Regions from separate parts of the Acidovorax sp. FG60 genome, predicted to be linked through region 1. Evidence: predicted binding sites of a transcription regulator. Region 1 holds the regulator's gene; each other region holds the start of a gene.

What was found. Region 1 encodes FliA, which starts transcription of late flagellar genes. Its sites were predicted from a motif close to CTAAAGTTTNNNNNNNNNNNGCCGNTA; they were not measured.
Positions count from the first base shown of each region.
Region 2: ACODS0_RS07440 (FlxA-like family protein) is a predicted target of FliA. The motif match lies at 2,146-2,172, and genes of this name have one in related genera.
Region 3: ACODS0_RS19570 (flagellinolysin) is a predicted target of FliA. The motif match lies at 1,141-1,167, and genes of this name have one in related genera.

Region 1 is NZ_JBMDJC010000005.1:254,595-260,233, reverse strand. It holds gene flhA (flagellar biosynthesis protein FlhA) at 1-1,685, shown strand, start outside; gene flhF (flagellar biosynthesis GTPase FlhF) at 1,682-3,178, shown strand; gene ACODS0_RS10250 (hypothetical protein) at 3,171-3,968, shown strand; gene ACODS0_RS10245 (RNA polymerase sigma factor FliA) at 3,996-4,712, shown strand; gene ACODS0_RS10240 (hypothetical protein) at 4,975-5,349, opposite strand; gene flgM (flagellar biosynthesis anti-sigma factor FlgM) at 5,421-5,639, opposite strand, start outside.
Region 2 is NZ_JBMDJC010000004.1:58,996-64,634, forward strand. It holds gene ACODS0_RS07425 (aldo/keto reductase) at 1-469, opposite strand, end outside; gene ACODS0_RS07430 (YdeI/OmpD-associated family protein) at 528-1,136, opposite strand; gene ACODS0_RS07435 (sigma-70 family RNA polymerase sigma factor) at 1,199-2,023, opposite strand; gene ACODS0_RS07440 (FlxA-like family protein) at 2,180-2,533, shown strand; gene ACODS0_RS07445 (flavin-dependent oxidoreductase) at 2,656-3,975, shown strand; gene ACODS0_RS07450 (ATP-dependent Clp protease proteolytic subunit) at 4,044-4,643, shown strand; gene ACODS0_RS07455 (Gfo/Idh/MocA family oxidoreductase) at 4,724-5,639, opposite strand, start outside.
Region 3 is NZ_JBMDJC010000014.1:81,760-87,398, forward strand. It holds gene ACODS0_RS19565 (MFS transporter) at 1-1,017, opposite strand, end outside; gene ACODS0_RS19570 (flagellinolysin) at 1,295-2,998, shown strand; gene ACODS0_RS19575 (thermonuclease family protein) at 3,017-3,454, opposite strand; gene ACODS0_RS19580 (DUF2242 domain-containing protein) at 3,875-4,453, shown strand; gene ACODS0_RS19585 (RBBP9/YdeN family alpha/beta hydrolase) at 4,533-5,081, opposite strand; gene ACODS0_RS19590 (Lrp/AsnC family transcriptional regulator) at 5,225-5,639, shown strand, end outside.

The DNA.
Region 1 (5,639 bases):
TGGTGGTGATCAACTTTGTGGTGATCACCAAGGGCGCCGAGCGCATTGCCGAAGTGTCGGCACGCTTTACCCTGGACGCCATGCCCGGCAAGCAGATGGCCGTGGACGCCGACCTGAACGCGGGCCTGATCGACGAAAAGGAAGCCAAGCGCCGCCGCGCCGAAGTGGCGGAAGAAGCCAACTTCTTTGGCTCCATGGACGGTGCCTCCAAGTTCGTGCGCGGCGATGCGGTCGCCGGCATCCTGATTTTGCTCATCAACATCATCGGTGGCTTTGCCATCGGGGTTTTGCAGCACGACCTCTCGGCCAAGCAGGCGGCTGATAGCTACATCCTGCTGGCCATTGGTGATGCTCTGGTGGCACAGATTCCCGGGCTGCTGATCTCGGTGGCTGCGGCCATGGTGATCTCGCGCGTGGGCAAGGACCACGATATGGGCCGCCAGATCGTGCAGCAGCTCTTCATGTCGCCCCGCGTGCTGGGCGTGACCGCCGGCATCCTGCTGCTGCTGGGCGTGATCCCCGGCATGCCCCACATGGTGTTCCTGACCATGGGTGGCCTCTTGGGCTACGCCGCCTGGGTGCTGTACGAACGCCAGAAAGTGCCGCCCGAAGTCGAAGCACCGCCCGCCCCGGTCAGCGATGGCGAAGCCACCTGGGACGACCTGCAACCCATAGACCTGCTGGGCCTGGAGCTGGGCTACCGCCTGATCAGCCTGGTGGACAAGAGCCGCCAGGGCGACCTGCTCACCCGCATCAAGGGAGTGCGCCGCAAGTTTGCGCAAGAAGTGGGCTTCTTGCCGCCCGCCGTGCATGTGCGCGACAACCTCGAACTCAAGCCCAGCGGCTACCGCATCACGCTGCGTGGCGTGGTGGTGGGCGAAGGCGAAGCCTTCCCCGGCATGTTCCTGGCCATCAACCCCGGCGGTATCACCACGCCCCTGATCGGCACGCCCACCACCGACCCCGCTTTTGGCCTGCCAGCCCACTGGATCGACGAACGGCAGAAGGAAGCCGCACAAATGGCGGGTTTTACCGTCGTTGATTCCGAAACCGTGATGGCCACCCATTTGTCACACTTGATGCAAGTGCAAGCCGCCAAGCTTCTTAGTCGCACAGAAACCCAGCAACTGGTGGAGCACGTGGCCAAGCTGGCCCCCAAGCTCATCGAAGAAGTGGTCCCCAAAATGGTCTCCATCGCAACGTTCCAGAAGGTCCTCCAGCTGCTGCTGGAAGAGTCTGTGCACATCCGCGATATCCGGACCATCATCGAAACGCTGGCCGAGCACGCCGGTGGCATCACAGACCCGGTCGAGCTGGCCCGCCGCGTGCGCATTGCGCTGTCGCCCGCCATCGTCCAGCAGATCTACGGCCCCACCCGCGAACTCAACGTGATTGCGATCGAGCCTGGCCTGGAACGCCTGCTGGTGCAAGCCCTGGGCAACGCAGCAGGACCGGCTCTGGACCCCGGCGTGGCCGACATCCTCACGCAAAAGGCCGCCGAGGTGGCCCTCAAGCAGGAAGAGATGGGCCTGCCCGCCTGCCTGCTGGTTCCCGACCAGATCCGCAACGCCATCTCCCGCCTGGTGCGCCGTGTGGCGCCCCGGCTGCAAGTGCTTGCGCACAGTGAAATTCCAGAGACCCACACCATCCGCATTGGGCCGATCCTTAGAGGTGCATCAGCATGAACATCAAACGCTTTACCGCCCCCACCTCCCGCGAGGCATTGGCCAAGGCGCGCATGGCCTTTGGAGAGGGCACCCTCATCCTGTCCAACCGCCCCACGGCCAACGGCGTCGAGGTTGTGGCCACGGCCGAAGACACGCTGTCGGCCCTGGATGGAAGTGCAGGCGCGTCCAGCAACCCGCCCTTGCTGGCCCCCACACCGGCGCGCAGCGCCCCCCAGCGCGCCAGCCAGACCGCCGCAGCCAGCACCCTGGGCCGCAACGCAGTCGAGGAAGACACCGAGCAGCTGGCGATGAGCACGCTGTCGTTCCAGGACTACGTGCGCGAGCGCATGCTGCGCCGCCGCCACGAGGCGCTCAACGGCCCGGCCGAACCACAAACCTTGTCGGAGCGCAGCCGCGACCAGGAGCCCGAGCGCGAACGCATGCCAGCACCCGCCGTCGTGCGCCACAACCCGCTGCGCAGCATCCCCATGGACATTCCACCGGAGCCTCCACGCCGCCGGCAGGAAGCCGCCAGCGCCCACCTGGCCCAGTCGAACAACAACCAGCAAAGCGTGATGAATGAACTCCATGCCATGAGGGAGTTGATCGAAGACCGCTTTAACACCATGGCCTGGCTGGGCCAGGCGCGCCAGAACCCGATCCAGTCCAACCTCATGCTCAAGATGATCCGTGCAGGCTACTCCCCATCTTTGGCCCGCGCCGTGCTCGAGCGCATGCCGGAAGACCTGTCGGCCGCCGAGTCGGTGCGCTGGCTGATGGATGTGCTGGAGCGCAACCTCAAGACCGACCTGGCCGAGCCTCCGCTGTATGAGCAAGGCGGCATCTTCGCGATGGTGGGCTCCACCGGCGTGGGCAAGACCACGACCACGGCCAAGCTGGCCGCGCTGTGTGCGCGCATCCATGGCCCGGGCAGCGTGGGCCTGATCACTCTGGACACCTACCGTGTGGGCGCGCACGAGCAGCTGCGCAGCTACGGCCGCATGCTGGGCATCGTGGCCCATCTGGCGCACGACCGCGCCGCGCTGCAGGACCTCCTGGGCCTGCTCAGCGGCAAGAAAATGGTGCTGATCGACACCACCGGCGTGGCCCCCCGCGACCCGCGCAAGCGCGACATGCTGGACGTGCTGGACCTGCCCCACGTCAACCGCCTGCTGGTGCTCAACGCAGGCTGCCATGGCGACACGCTCGATGACGTGCTCACCGCATTCAAGACCGAAGGTTCCCAGCAAGCCATCCTGTCCAAGGTGGACGAGGCCGTGAAGCTGGGCCCCGCCATCGACGCACTGATCCGCCACCAGATGGTGCTGCGCGGCGTGACCAACGGCCAGCGTGTGCCGGAAGACTGGGAACGTGCCGATGCGCACAAGCTCATCAGCACCTCCATGCGCGCGCCTGCCAAGTCGGCCTTCGACCCCAAGGCGACCGACCTGAATTTCTTCTTCTCGCATTCGCCCGACACCATGAACGAACGGGGGCTGGTCGATGCTTGATATCGGTTTTCACCAGGCAGCCGGCCTGCACAGCTTCACCCCGCAGTCAGAGCTGCGCGTGGTGGCTGTTGCCAGCCAGGACAACGCGGGCACCGGGCTGGAGACGCTCTGGCAGATCTGCGCCAGCCTGCAGCGCCTGGGCTACCCGGTCGTGGTGCTCGACGGCACAGCGCAGGAGACGGACGAGTACCCGGGTTTGCTGCACCTGCTGCAACAAGCGCCGTGGAACGAGGGCGTCAGCCTCAACATGGGGGCCATGGCCTCATCGCTGGCAGTGATTCCCGCAGCCAAAGGCCTGCAGCGCGTCAGCCGCGAGGCCAGCCGCAACGAGACCGCACCCCTGCCCTGTCTGCTGCCCTATTTCCGAACCTACGGGCTGATCGTGCTGCACGCGCCTGCGGCCACGCTGGGGCCGCTGCTGACGCACACCGCCACCGTACCGCTGGTGGTGATGGGCGACGGCTCGGCTGGTGTGCTGACCAGTTACAAGAGCCTCAAACAGATCGCGATGCACACAGGACTGCCCTGTATGGTGGCGGCTTTGCTGCGCGGCACCACGCCCGCAGAACGGCGCAAGACCCAGCATGCACTGATGACCTTGCAGGACTGCGCGGAACGCCACCTGGGCGGCCCGGTCCGCACGACCACCATCGCCACACAGAACCCTCAGGACCTCCAGCGCCTGGCCTTGCAACTGCTGGAAAATGCGGGCACTATCAGTGAGTCGCTGACAGCGCTGCCACCCAGCAACTTGGCAGCCATGCCTGCGCATTTTGTCCGGAGCCATTGATCTGATTTGTCCGGAGCCGTTGATCTGATGTACACCGCCAAAGGCCAGCTCGATCGTGATGCGATGATCCGCCAGCACGTCCCGCTGGTGCGAAGAATCGCGCACCACATGATCGCCAAGCTGCCTCCCAACGTGGAGCTGGACGACCTGATCCAGGTTGGCATGATGGGCTTGGCGGAAGCCCTGTCGCGCTACGAAGTGGCCCAGGGTGTGCAGTTCGAGACCTTTGCCACCCAGCGCATCCGCGGCGCCATGCTCGACGAGCTGCGCGAGGGCGACTGGATGAGCCGCAGCTCCCGCAAGAGCCAGAAAGACATCGAACACGCCGTGCACCGGCTGGAGCAGAAGCTGGGCCGCAGCCCGCTGGAGTCTGAAATTGCCAGCGAGATGGGCATGAGCTTGGTCGAATACCAAAGCCTGCTCGGCAAGGTTCGGGGTACACAACTGGTGTATCTGGAGGACATGACGCATGGCAACGAGGACGATGACGGCTTTCTGGACCGCCATGTGGCAGACGCCGACGCAGACCCTCTGGAATTGCTGCGCGACCAACGGCTCAAGATGTCGCTGGTGAATGCCATCAAGACCCTGCCCGAACGCGAGCAGCACATCATGGGCATGTACTACGAGCACGACATGAATCTCAAGGAGATCGCGGCCGTGCTGGGGGTGACCGAATCTCGGGTATGCCAGCTGCACAGCCAGTCCATCGCACGCCTGCGGGCCAAGATGCGGGCGCATTGACTACCCCTGAGTCGCCTTCGGCGCCTTCCCCCTGAAGGGGGACGCCACCAGTGGCCTGGCGGAGCCAGTTCCACGGTGGCACTGGTCGGGGGCTGCGACCGTTTCAGGGGTAACCGCGCCGAGCAGACATCGAAGTTCAATCCTCCGGCCTTCACTGGTAACGGTCAAAACAATAGCTGCTTGCACTTGTAATCCGTGGCTTTGAGAGGTTTTTCCTCTCAAAGCCAACAGGGACAAGCGCCAGCAGCTATCTTTTTTTGGCTCAACCAGCCGATTTGTAGATACGGGCCACGCCGGGCTTGCCGGCCTGTGCGCCCCGACCGTCGCCGTAGGTGGAGGGTGTGCCCGCCTGCGGCACCAAGCCTGCCACCTGGCGATCGGCATTCACGGCCAGGCGCGCCAGGCTTTCGCGGTGCACGGCAAGCATATCGTCAATGGCCCGGGCTCGCTTTTGCAGCTGTGCCGGCACGGGCAGACCCCTGGCTGCAGTCTGCTCCAGAACGCGCGCGAACTGGGCCGCTGCATCCCGCAGGGCCACACTGTTCTTTTCCAGGGATTGGGGGTCTGCCGCGAGAAGGGCGGCGGAGACTTTTTCGATCAGCTGTTCAACAGCCGAGAGGGATTCTTCCAGGGACATGGCGCATTGTGAGGTGGATAGCGCCTGCCTGCCAAGTCTGTCAATAAAGGTGCGTGCGGGACGCTGAGGAATCAACCGCGCGAGCGGGCCAGGATTTCCTGGGCGTTGGAGAGCATCTTGTCGGCAATGGCTTCGGCGTCCACCGAAAAAGTGCCTTTTTCGATGGCCGCCCGCACCGCCTTGACCTTGCTCGCATCAAAATCACCTGTGGAACGGGATGTCTGGTCCAGCGCACGGGCAGCGGTGGAGACGGTGACGGGCACACCGGCGGTTGACACAGCCGCAGCGTC
Region 2 (5,639 bases), on a different contig from region 1:
AGAGACCCACAGTGCGAATGTGCCCCCGCCGCACCAGCTCGCCCAGTGCGCCCACGCTTTCCTCAATCGGCACGCTCTTGTCCCAGCGGTGCAGATAATACAGGTCGATCACATCGGTCTGCAGGCGGCGCAGGCTGTCTTCGCAGGTCTTTCGCAGCGTATCGGGCCGCCCGTCGATCACGCGCACCAGCTTGCCGTCACCCGCCACATCCACGCCCTGCATGCCGCATTTGCTGGCCAGGGTGAAGCGGCTGCGATGGTGCTTCATCACGCGCCCCACCAAGGTTTCATTGGCACCAAAGCCATAGAGCGTGGCGGTGTCAAACAGCGTCACGCCCGCGTCGAGTGCGGCCAGCAGCACACGCTCGCCCTGCTCGGCAGACACGGGCGCTCCATAGGCGTGCGAAAGGTTCATGCAGCCCAGGCCGATGGCCGAGACGGAGAAAGGTCCAAGGGTTCTTTGTTGCATGCCGCGAGCTTACGGCAAGCGCGGCAACCCAGCGGGTGGCTCGGGCTTGGGTGCGGGTCTAAGGCTTTGCGACAAGTGGCCGCTTGGCCCACAGCTCAATGCGCTCGCCCGCAGCGCAGGCAGCCACCAGCTCCGCAAACCGCGCCTCGCGGGTCGCATCGCGCTTGGCCGACGTGACCCAGTGCAACATGCTCTTGCGGTAGCTGGGCGGCGTGGATTCCTGAAAGAACCGCCACGCGGCCTTGTTGCGCTGGAACGCGCGCAGCATGGGTGCGGGCAGCGCGGCCACCCCCGCCTGCTCGTGGGAGTAGACGGCCGACTTGTCTGCCTTGCGGTGTGCAAAGGCCGCGAGCCCCGCAGGCGTCATGCGGCCTGCCGCCTGCAACTGCTCCACCTTGGCGATGTTGACCGCGCTCCAGATCGACGACGGCTTGCGCGGGGTGAAGCGGATCGAATACGTGTTCTCATCCATGCGCCGCCGGATGCCATCGATCCAGCCAAAGCACAGGGCTTCGTCCACCGACTCTGACCAGCCCATGCTGGGGCGGCCCGAGCCCACCTTGTGAAAACCCACCAGCAACTCCGGTGCGCTGGCCGCATGGCGCTCCAGCCACTGGCGGAATGCCTGGGGCGTGGCAAAGAAGGTGGGCGCGGGCGGCTGGGTCATGGTGCGGCAAACGTCCTTCTGTCTGGCCTTCTTTCTACCAACTGCAGCTGCGGGTGCATACGTCAGGCCACCACGGCGTCGTGCACTGGCTCGGCGCGTGGCCCCAACGGCACCACGCACAGCGTCACACCATCCAGCGTGAGCACCAGACCCAACTGTCCACCCACTTGCACCACTCCACCTACCTTGGCCGGTGCGCACATGGCATGCGGTGGCACGGGCTGCACGGAGCCCTGCATTGCCAGCGCACTCACGGGCGGCGGGCGCAGCAGGGCCCACAGGCCCTGGGGATCTCGCAATTGCAGCGACTGCAGGTACAGGCGCAGCACCGCAGGGTCGGCGTCCTTGGATTCATCGCGCCCATCACCTTGGTGCACACCGTCGCCTTCCCGAGCCTGCCGAAGACGCAGCAACGCGCGGCGCAACTGCTGGCGACTGGCCGCTTCAGAACTGCCAATGGCCTGTGCCAGCTCGGCGTGGCTGGCCTCAAACACCACATGCAACAGCACCGCAGCGCCCTCGGCGGGCGTCACACACGCCGCCAACCAGCGCAGCGCGAGCGTGGCTTGCTGCGCCAGCGCGGCATCGGCCTCTGCCGAGGGTGCGACCGAACCGGCAACATCGCCATGCGCGGTCTGCGTGGCTTCGGTCAGCCACTGCGCCATCCACTGGCGCCGCCGCAGGCGGTCGATGGCCAGGTTGCGCACCACCGTCAGCAGCCACGCCTGGGCCGCATTGAGCGCCGGGGTCTGGGCCTCCAGCGCACGCACGTAGGCGTCCTGCACGGCGTCCTCGGCCTCGGCCGGGCCCAGCAGGCGCGTGGCGGCGCGCAGCAGGGTGCTGCGGCTGGCGTTCACCAGCGCCATCAGGTGTTCATCGTTCTGCATCGGGGCATGGTGCCACAGGCTGAATCAGGCCGCACACCGGCAGGCAATGACACGCAAGGTGTTGTCATGACCTCCATCGCATGGATTGGCGGCGTTCAACAGCCCGCAGCGCAAAGGGTATGGTCAACTTTTCCGGCGCCTTGCCGATAACCAGGGATGCAAATTGGAAGCACCACCTCCTCCACCGGCCCGGTCTCTTCCTCCAGTGGCAGCAGCGACATCGCCAAGCTGCAAAAGCAGCTGCGCGAGCTGACCGAGCAGCTCAAGGGCTTGGCCAGCTCCGACATGGATGCCAAGGCCAAGCAACAGAAGGCCAAGTTGCTGCAGGCCCAGATTCAGATGGTGCAGGCCCAGATCACGGCGATACAGCGCACGCAACAGCAAGAGCAGCAACGGGCCCAGGCGGCGAAGGCCGAAGGCGCGGCGGCCGGTGCCGCGCAGCAGCAGAAGGCCCCATCGGCAAAGAATCCACCTGCTGGGCTGGGCAACAACGTCGATACCTACGCCTGACAAAACGGCTTTCTGAACGGGTGGCCTCTGCCTACGGCCCCCGCCCCGGCATGCGCCCAGTGCCACATTTGCCTGCGGCGTCCGCGACAAGCTCCACCCGCCATTGCATGGACAATCCCGGCATGTCTGGCGTACCTCCTACCACTTCACACCCCTCTTCCGCCCGCCCCGTCTTGATCGCCGGTGGTGGCATTGGTGGCATGGCCACCGCCCTGACCCTCCACAAGATCGGCGTGCCCTGCGTCGTCTTTGAGTCGGTGCCCGAGCTGCAACCGCTGGGCGTGGGCATCAACCTGCAGCCCAACGCCGTGCGGGAACTGCACGACCTGGGGTTTGGCAACGACGTGCTGGACACCATTGGCCTGCAGGCGCGCGAATGGGCGCTGGTAGGACGCAACGGAAACGAGGTGTATGCCGAGCCGCGCGGCCTGGAGGCGGGCTACCACTGGCCGCAGTATTCCGTGCACCGGGGGCAGCTGCAGATGATGCTGTACCACGCCGTCAAAACCCGCCTGGGCGACGATGCCGTGCAGCTGGGGCAACGTGTGGTGGGCTACCGGCAGGATGCGCATGGCGTCATCGCCATCGTCGAGACACGCGACGGAGACAAGCGTGAAGTGACGGGCTCGCTGCTGATTGCGGCCGACGGCCTGCACTCAGCCGTGCGGGCGCAGATGCACCCCGCGCAGCCGCCCATCCAGTGGGGCGGTGCCATCATGTGGCGCGGCACCACGCCGGGGGTGCCTGTGCGAACGGGCGCTTCGTTTGTGGGCGTGGGCTCGCTGCGGCACCGTGTGGTGTTCTACCCCATCACACCGCCCGACCCGGCCACGGGCTTGGCCACCATCAACTGGATCGCCGAGATCACGGTGGACAACCAGGGCGGCTGGCAGCAGGGCGACTGGAACCGGCGTGTGGCGCTGGAGGAATTCGCTCACCACTTTGACGGCTGGAACTACAGCTGGCTGGACGTGCCCGCGATGCTGCGGGGTGCGAAGGACATTTTTGAATACCCCATGATCGACCGCGACCCCGTGCCCACCTGGGTGGACGGCCGCGTGGCGCTGCTGGGCGACGCGGCGCATGTGATGTACCCCGTGGGCTCCAACGGCGCCAGCCAGGCCATCGTGGATGCGCGCGTGCTGGGCGCACAGCTGATTGCGCAGGGCGTGGGCCCGCAGGCGCTGCGTGCCTATGACGACCAGCTGTGCAAGGACATCTCGGCGCTGGTGCTGCGCAACCGGGGCTCCGGCCCCTTTTGCCTGCTGGGGCTGGTGGACGAACGCTGCGGCGGGGTGTTCGACCACATCGACGACGTGCTGCCGCGCGAAGAGCGCGAAGGCTTCATGGCGCGCTACAAGGCGGCGGCGGGGTTTGCGATCGAGACGCTGAATGCGGCGCCGCCCACCATCGTGCCGGGGCAGCGCGTGGCCGCAGGCTGAGGGGTGTCACGCCCGGCGTGTCTCGTTCGTCATGGCAGTCCTGTCACTCTTTTCAAGGACCTGCCCCCATGGACACGCCAGACACCAACACCCCATCCTCCACCCAAGGCGCCGAGCCGCGCACGTCGTACTTGGAAGAAAAGGCCTTCAAGGCCCGCACCCTGCTGGTCTTCGGCACCATCACCGACACCCTGGCCGCCGATGTGGCGCGGCGGCTGATTGCGCTGGATGCAGACAGCGCCGAGCCCATCGACATGCTGGTGAGTTCGCCCGGTGGGCACCTGGAGTCGGGTGACACGATGCATGACCTGGTGCGCTTCATCACCGCGCCGGTGAACATGATCGGCACCGGCTGGGTGGGCAGCGCGGCCACGCACCTGTACTTGGCCGCGCCGCGCGAGCGGCGGTTCTGCCTGCCCAACACGCGCTTTTTGATCCACCAGCCCAGCGGCGGCGCAGGTGGCCCGGCCAGCGACATTGCCATACAGGCGCGGGAGATCGTGAAAGCCCGCGAGCGCATTGCGCGCACCATCGCCCGGCAGACGGGCAAGCCGCTGGAGGTGGTGCTGGCCGACATCGAACGCGACCACTGGCTGTCGGCCGAAGAGGCGGTGGACTACGGCCTGGTCTCGCGCATCATCGAGAACAAGGCCGCGTTGAGGGCGTGACGCTGCCCCATCGAATTGCTATCAAACCAATAGCTTATAGCGCTTGATACACAGGCGGTAGCGGCCGGTTTCTCTTGAAATCAGCCTGCGTTGAGCTGCAGCTCCAGGTTGTGCAGCACCTGGTAGCACGGCAGCACCTGCGCCACGCTGGCGTTGGGCTCGCGGCCTTCCTTGATGGCGGCGAAGAACTCGCGGTCTTGCAGTTCGATGCCGTTCATGCTCACATCGACCTTGCTCACATCGATCTTCTCTTCCTTGCCGTTCACCAGGTCGTCGTAGCGCGCGATGTAGGTGGCGGTGTCGCCGATGTAGCGGAAGAAGGTGCCCAGCGGGCCGTCGTTGTTGAAGCTGAGCGACAGCGTGCAGATGGCACCGTTGGCGGCCTTAAGCTGAATGCTCATGTCCATCGCAATGCCCAGCGTGGGGTGGATAGGGCCCTGGATGGCATTAGCCTTCACGATGGGGCTGCCGGCCTGGTAGGCGAACAGGTCCACGGTGTGGGCAGCGTGGTGCCACAGCAGGTGGTCCGTCCAGCTGCGCGCCTGGCCCAGCGCGTTCATGTTGGTGCGGCGAAAGAAGTAGGTCTGCACATCCATCTGCTGGATGTTGAACTCGCCCGCCGTGATCTTTTTGTGCACGTACTGGTGGCTGGGGTTGAAGCGGCGGGTGTGGCCGCACATGGCCACCAGGCCGGTCTGCTTTTGCAGGGCAACAACCTTCTCGCCATCGGCCAGGATGTCGCACAGCGGAATCTCGACCTGCACGTGTTTGCCCGCTTCCAGGCAGGCAATGGACTGGCTGGCGTGCATCTGCGTGGGTGTGCACAAAATGACGGCGTCCACCTCCTTGATGGCCAGGCTGTCGGCCAGGTCAGTGGTGACATGCTTGATGCCGTACTTGTCGGCCACTTCCTGGGTCTTGGCGAGGTCGCGGCTGATGAGGGAGACGACTTCGACGCCGTCAATGTTCTTGATGCCGTCCAGGTGCTTGATGCCG
Region 3 (5,639 bases), on a different contig from region 1:
GATGTACACGCTCACCATGTCGGCCGCGCCTGCCACCATCAGCGCCACAAACGACAGCCAGAACCAGTGCGAGAGCGCAAACACCAGGTTGGCCACGCCAAACACCGCTACCGCAATGAACATGGTGCGGCCCACATGGCGGTTGAAGGGCCGCATGCTCAGGTACAGCCCCGCACCCACCTCGCCCACGGCCATGGCGCTGCGCAGCGCGCCCAGGCCCGCCGGGCCTACATGCAGCACCTCCTGCGCATAGATGGGCAGCAGGGCCACCACGCCGCCCAGCAGCACGGCGAACAGGTCCAGCGAGATGGTGCCCAGGATGATGGGCCGGGTGCGGATGAAGGTGATGCCTGCGCCAAAGCGCTCGAACATCGTTCCCTGCGCGGGGCCGGGCGCAGTGGCATGGGCCACCACCACACGCAGCAGCAGCGCCACGCCCAGCACAAAACACGCGCAGCACACGGCATAGGTCAACTCGCCCCCGCCCAGCGCATACAGCAGCCCGCCCAGCAGCGGCCCTCCGATGCTGGCGACGCGCATCAGCATGCTGTTGGCGGCAATGGCCTGCGCGAGCTGCCCGCGCGGCACGATCTGCGGCAGCAGGCTTTGCATGGCTGGCCCCGAAAAAGCGCGTGCGCAGCCATACAGCACCAGCACCGCATAAATGCCCGCCACGCCGCTGGCCCCATGGCCCGCCAGCCACCACAGCAGGGCACTGCACACGCCGCCCACCGACCAGGCCAGCGCCAGGATGCGCCTGCGGTCAAAGCGGTCGATCAAATCGCCTGCTGGCAGCAGCAGGGCCAGCATGGGCAGAAACTGCGCCAGACCCACATAGGCCAGTGCCAGCGGCTCGCGGGTGAGGTCATACACCTGCCAGGCCACCACCACGGCCTGCACCTGGGTGGCGACCACGGCCACCACGCGGGCGATCAGAAAGGAAATGAAGCCGGAGTGGCCGTAGACGCTGGAGCTCTCCGCATCGGGTGCTGCAGGGGGGGAATGAGGGACTGTCATGAAAACGGAGCGGGGGCGGCCGGGGCAGCGCACGCTGGGGGCCAGATGGGAAAGACCCCAGGATGCTAGCGGCTGTGCAGCCTGCACGCTGGGGGCTTGGGGGAAGACCCGCAGAAATGGGTCTTCAGGTTTTGCCCTGGCCCGCCGATAAGGCAGAGAAGAAGAAGCGGGTTTGCGGCCTCGGCGCTGCTGCTGCGTGGAGCTGGGCGTGCCGCTTCGACCGGTTTGTACCGTTTGTCTATTCATCTGCTTTGACCAGGAGTCCCCGGGGCGTGCCATGGCGTTGACGATCAACACCAACGTGATGTCGCTGAATGCGCAGCGCCGGCTTGGCGGTGCACAGAGTGACATGGGCACGACCGTGCGGCGCCTGTCCTCGGGCTTGCGCATCAACAGTGCCAAGGACGACGCGGCGGGCCTGGCGATCTCCGAGCGGTTCACTTCGCAGATCCGGGGGCTCAACCAAGCGGTGCGTAATGCCAACGACGGCGTTTCGCTCATGCAGACGGCCGAGGGCGCGCTGCAGAGCGTCACGGCCAGCCTGCAGCGGATCCGCGAGCTGGCCGTGCAGGCCGCCAACGACACCAACAGCGCGTCCGACCGCCAGGCGATCCAGGCCGAGGTCACGCGGCTGGCGCAAGAGATCGACCGCACCGGGCGCACCACGCAGTTCAACGGCATGGACGTGTTCGACCGCTCCGACGCCAGCGTGGTGGGCGACGAGAACCTGCTGTCCGTGTTTGACGGCCTGACCAGCGCGGGCAGCTGGCTGGAGAGCAGCGAAAACCTTATCCGCACCTATTTTGGCCTGCAGGGCGATGGGGCGGCCATCGACATCCGCTACACCGGCTTTACCGACAACGCGGGCGGTGTGGCTGCCTATGTGCAGGTCACCGGGTTTGACGGGCAGGGGCGGGGCAACAACCTGGTGCTGCAGGTGGACATGGCCGACTTCGTGCCGCCCAACCCGCCCAATGGGGGCTCTGCGCCGTTCTACAACGACCGTGTGATTGCCCACGAAATGGTGCACGCGGTGATGGCCCGCTCCACCAACTGGCAGAACATCACCGGCAGCCACTTGTGGTTTGCCGAAGGCGCGGCCGAATTCATCCACGGCGCCGAAGAACGGGTGCGCGCCGACGTGGCCAACCTGGGCGTGGCCGCGGTGGTGGCGGCCATTGGCGGGCCCAGCAACACCAGCGAGTTCTACTCGTCCAGCTACTCGGCCGTGCGCTACATGCACGAGCGCATCAAGACGGCGGGCGGCACCGGCATCAAGGATGTGCTCACCTACATGAGCAACAACCCCGGCTCCACGCTGGACGCGGCCATTGGCGCAGCCTCGGCCGGGGCCTTCACCAACGCGGGGGATGTGCTCACGCAGTACGGGCTCAACGGTGCGGCCTTCATCGGCAGCTTTGACCTGAACAATGCCGACACCGGCGCCATTGGCGGCGCCGACGTGGACGGCGGCATGGTGCGCGACGCCAAGGCGGCGTTGCCCAACCAGGGCAGCCGCTCGGGCAAGGACGCGCTGCAAGGCTTCACCGAGACCTACGAAAACATCGCCTCGACCAGCGGCGCGATCAGCACCAAGGTCTTCCAGGTGGGCGCCAATGCTAACCAGACGCTGGAAACCCGCGTGGGCGCGATTGGCCTGGGGGCCATGGGCCTGCGCAATACGTTGGACGTGACCACCTCGGCCGCACAGGCCATCGTGTCGGTAGACCGCGCGCTGGACTACGTGAACAGCCAGCGTGCCGTTATCGGCGCGCAGTCGTCGCGGCTGGAGTCGGCCATCACCAACCTGCAGATCGGCAGCGAGAACCTCTCGGCCAGCCGGGCGCGCATCACCGACACCGACTTTGCGGTGGAGACCGCCACCCTGGCGCGCCAGCAGATCCTTCAGCAGGCGGGCAACGCCATGGTGGTGCAGGCCAACCAGATGCCCCAGGGCGTGCTGGCACTGCTGCGCACCTGAGGCAGCTTGAAAAGAGGATCAGCGCTGGCTGTGCCGGTGCCGGTAGGTCCACGGCGCCAGCGGCCGCTTCTGTGACCACAACCCTGTGCCGCTGCTGCGCGCCTGGCGCTGCAGAGCCACCAGCTGCGGGCGGGATTCGGCATAGGGCGTGTACACCCAGGCCAGGCCGGCGCGCACCTGTGCCGTAGCCACATCGGCGCTGCCGCAGCGCACATGGGCCACCGTGCGGCCGTAGTTATCTTCGTCCACCGGCTGCAGTGCGGCGCGTTGCCTGAAGCACAGCTGCGCCAGGTGCTGCCGTGACTTCTGGCCAAAGGCCTGGCGTGACTCGGGCGCGTCGATGGCGGCGATACGCACCTTCACCTGCTGGTAGGCACCGGGCGCGCCGCAGCGCACGGTCAGGGTGTCGCCGTCGCTGATGGCGACGACCAGGCAGAGCAGGGAGGCACGGGGCACGGCAGCAGAGGGAGAGAGAAATGGTGGAAGGCGAGCAAGAAGGCAGGTGACAGAATGTTGTGTCAAATTGCCACTTTGCGCTTTATGGATAAGCGCTAACAGCTATCAATAGTGTAGCATCTGGCGTGTTGTCTCTACGGGCTGCTGCAAATTGATACCTTGGCGCGTGCAATGCCCGAAATGGTGCGCAGGGCGTGCGTGCAGGGCTTTGGGCTGTGGTTACCACGCTTTCAGCCCCTCCACGGGCAAGGGCGTTGTGCCAGGCTGGGCATAGGGCTTTCTAGAATCTACGGGAACCGGGTGTGGTGCAGACTGTCAGAACGCCATGGCAGCCGTTCTGCGCCGCTATGGCAACCGGAAATGTCCCCCGCAATGACGACTTTCTTGATGATGTTGATGACCCCGAAGGAGTGCCCGCCCTTGCGTTTGTGCCTTTTCCCGACCCGCTTCACTGTTCGTTCTGGTGCCGCTGCAGGTAGCTTGGCTCTGGCCGCATTGCTGGCAGGCTGTGTGGGCACCACGCCCAAGACGTTTGGAGTGCAGGAGAGTTTTGGTTCGGTGGCCACCTACTCGCGCCTGTTTGACGCCACGCCCGCCCAGACCTGCGAGGCATCGCGCCGCGCGCTGCTGAGCCAGGGCTACATCATCTCCACCCACCAGCCGGAGCTGGTGGAGGGCAAAAAGAGCTTCCAGCCCGAAGCCGAGTCGCACCTGCAGATGGTGGTGCGCGTGGTGTGTGTGCCCGAGGCCACGGACGGCAAGGTCAGCCTGGGCTTTGTGACGGCGCTGCAGGACACCTATGCCCTGCGCAAGACCAACAACTCGGCCAGCGTGGGCGTGGGCGCCATCGGGTCCGTGTCGCTGCCGTTTTCTGCCAGCAGCGAATCGCTGGTCAAGGTGGGCAGCGAGACCATCTCGAAGGACGCTTTCTACGAGAGCTTCTTCGATCTGGTCAAGCGCTACCTCGTGATGGACCAGGCGCAAGCCATCGGTGGCTGACGCGGAGGTTCCAGGCACTGTGGCCTGAGCGCTCTGGGCCTGCGCTCTCAGAGGGGCGTGTCAATCCCCGCAGCGGTTCTCACTCTCCGCGCCAGCGCGCCACCAGCTCCCATCCCTGCGGCCAGTCACCCAGGCCACTGTCGGCATTGAGGTGGCCCCGCGCACCCAGCACCACGTGCTCGGCGTTCCAGGCGCTGGCGCACTGCGCCGAAAAGTTGGGGGTGGAATACGGGTCGCTGGTGCTGCTCATCAGCACCCGTCTTGGCAGGTCGGGCTGGGCGGGCAGCACGGCAGGCAGTGGGGCAAAGCCTTTGGCGTCGGCCGGAAAATTCGGCCCCCCGGGGTCTGGCACCGCCACCAGCAGCAGCGCATGCACGGGCCGGTGGTGGCGCGCGGCCCAGTGCACCGCGACCAGGCAGCCCAGGCTGTGTGCCACCAGGATGGGGGGCTGGGGCGATGCAGCAACGGCGTCATCGAGCGTGCGCACCCAGGTGTCGCAATCGGGGTGGTCCCAGTCGGCCTGCTCCACCCGCGCCACGCCCGCGTGCCGGGTTTGCCACAATGACTGCCAATGTGTGGGGCCCGAGTTGTAGATGCCCGGAATCAGCAAAACAGGTCGCGTCGTCATTCAATGTCCTTGTTCTCAAAGCAGATCCATCACTGCCCGCCAACAATAGGAAACCGCCGCTGTTCCGGCCAGGGGGGCTCATCGGAAATCGCCCGCCCAAACCTTGAAGTCATCGTTAAGAGCCTGTTCAAAGAAAGCACCCCGTGGAACTGGACAAAAAAGACCGGCAGATCCTCATGGCCCTGCAGCACGACGCGCGGCAAAGCCTGTCGGCGCTGGGCAAGCAGATCGGCCTGTCGCAGCCTGCGATGAGCGAGCGTGTGAAAAAGCTCGAGGACGCGGGCGTGATTGCAGGCTACGCGGCCCGCATCAACCTGGCCGCCGTGGGCCTGGGCCTGCAGGCTGTGGTGCGGGTGCGCACCACGCACGAGCACATCCAGCGCTATGTGTTGCTGTTCCAGTCCCTGCCCGAAGTGCTGGATGTTGTGCGCGTGACCGGCGAAGACTGCTTCGTGGTGCGCTGCGCCTTCGGCCAGCCCGCCGACCTGGAGCGCGTGGTGGATGCGCTGGCCGCGTTTGGCAGCGTCTCCACATCACTGGTACTGTCGCACCCGGTGA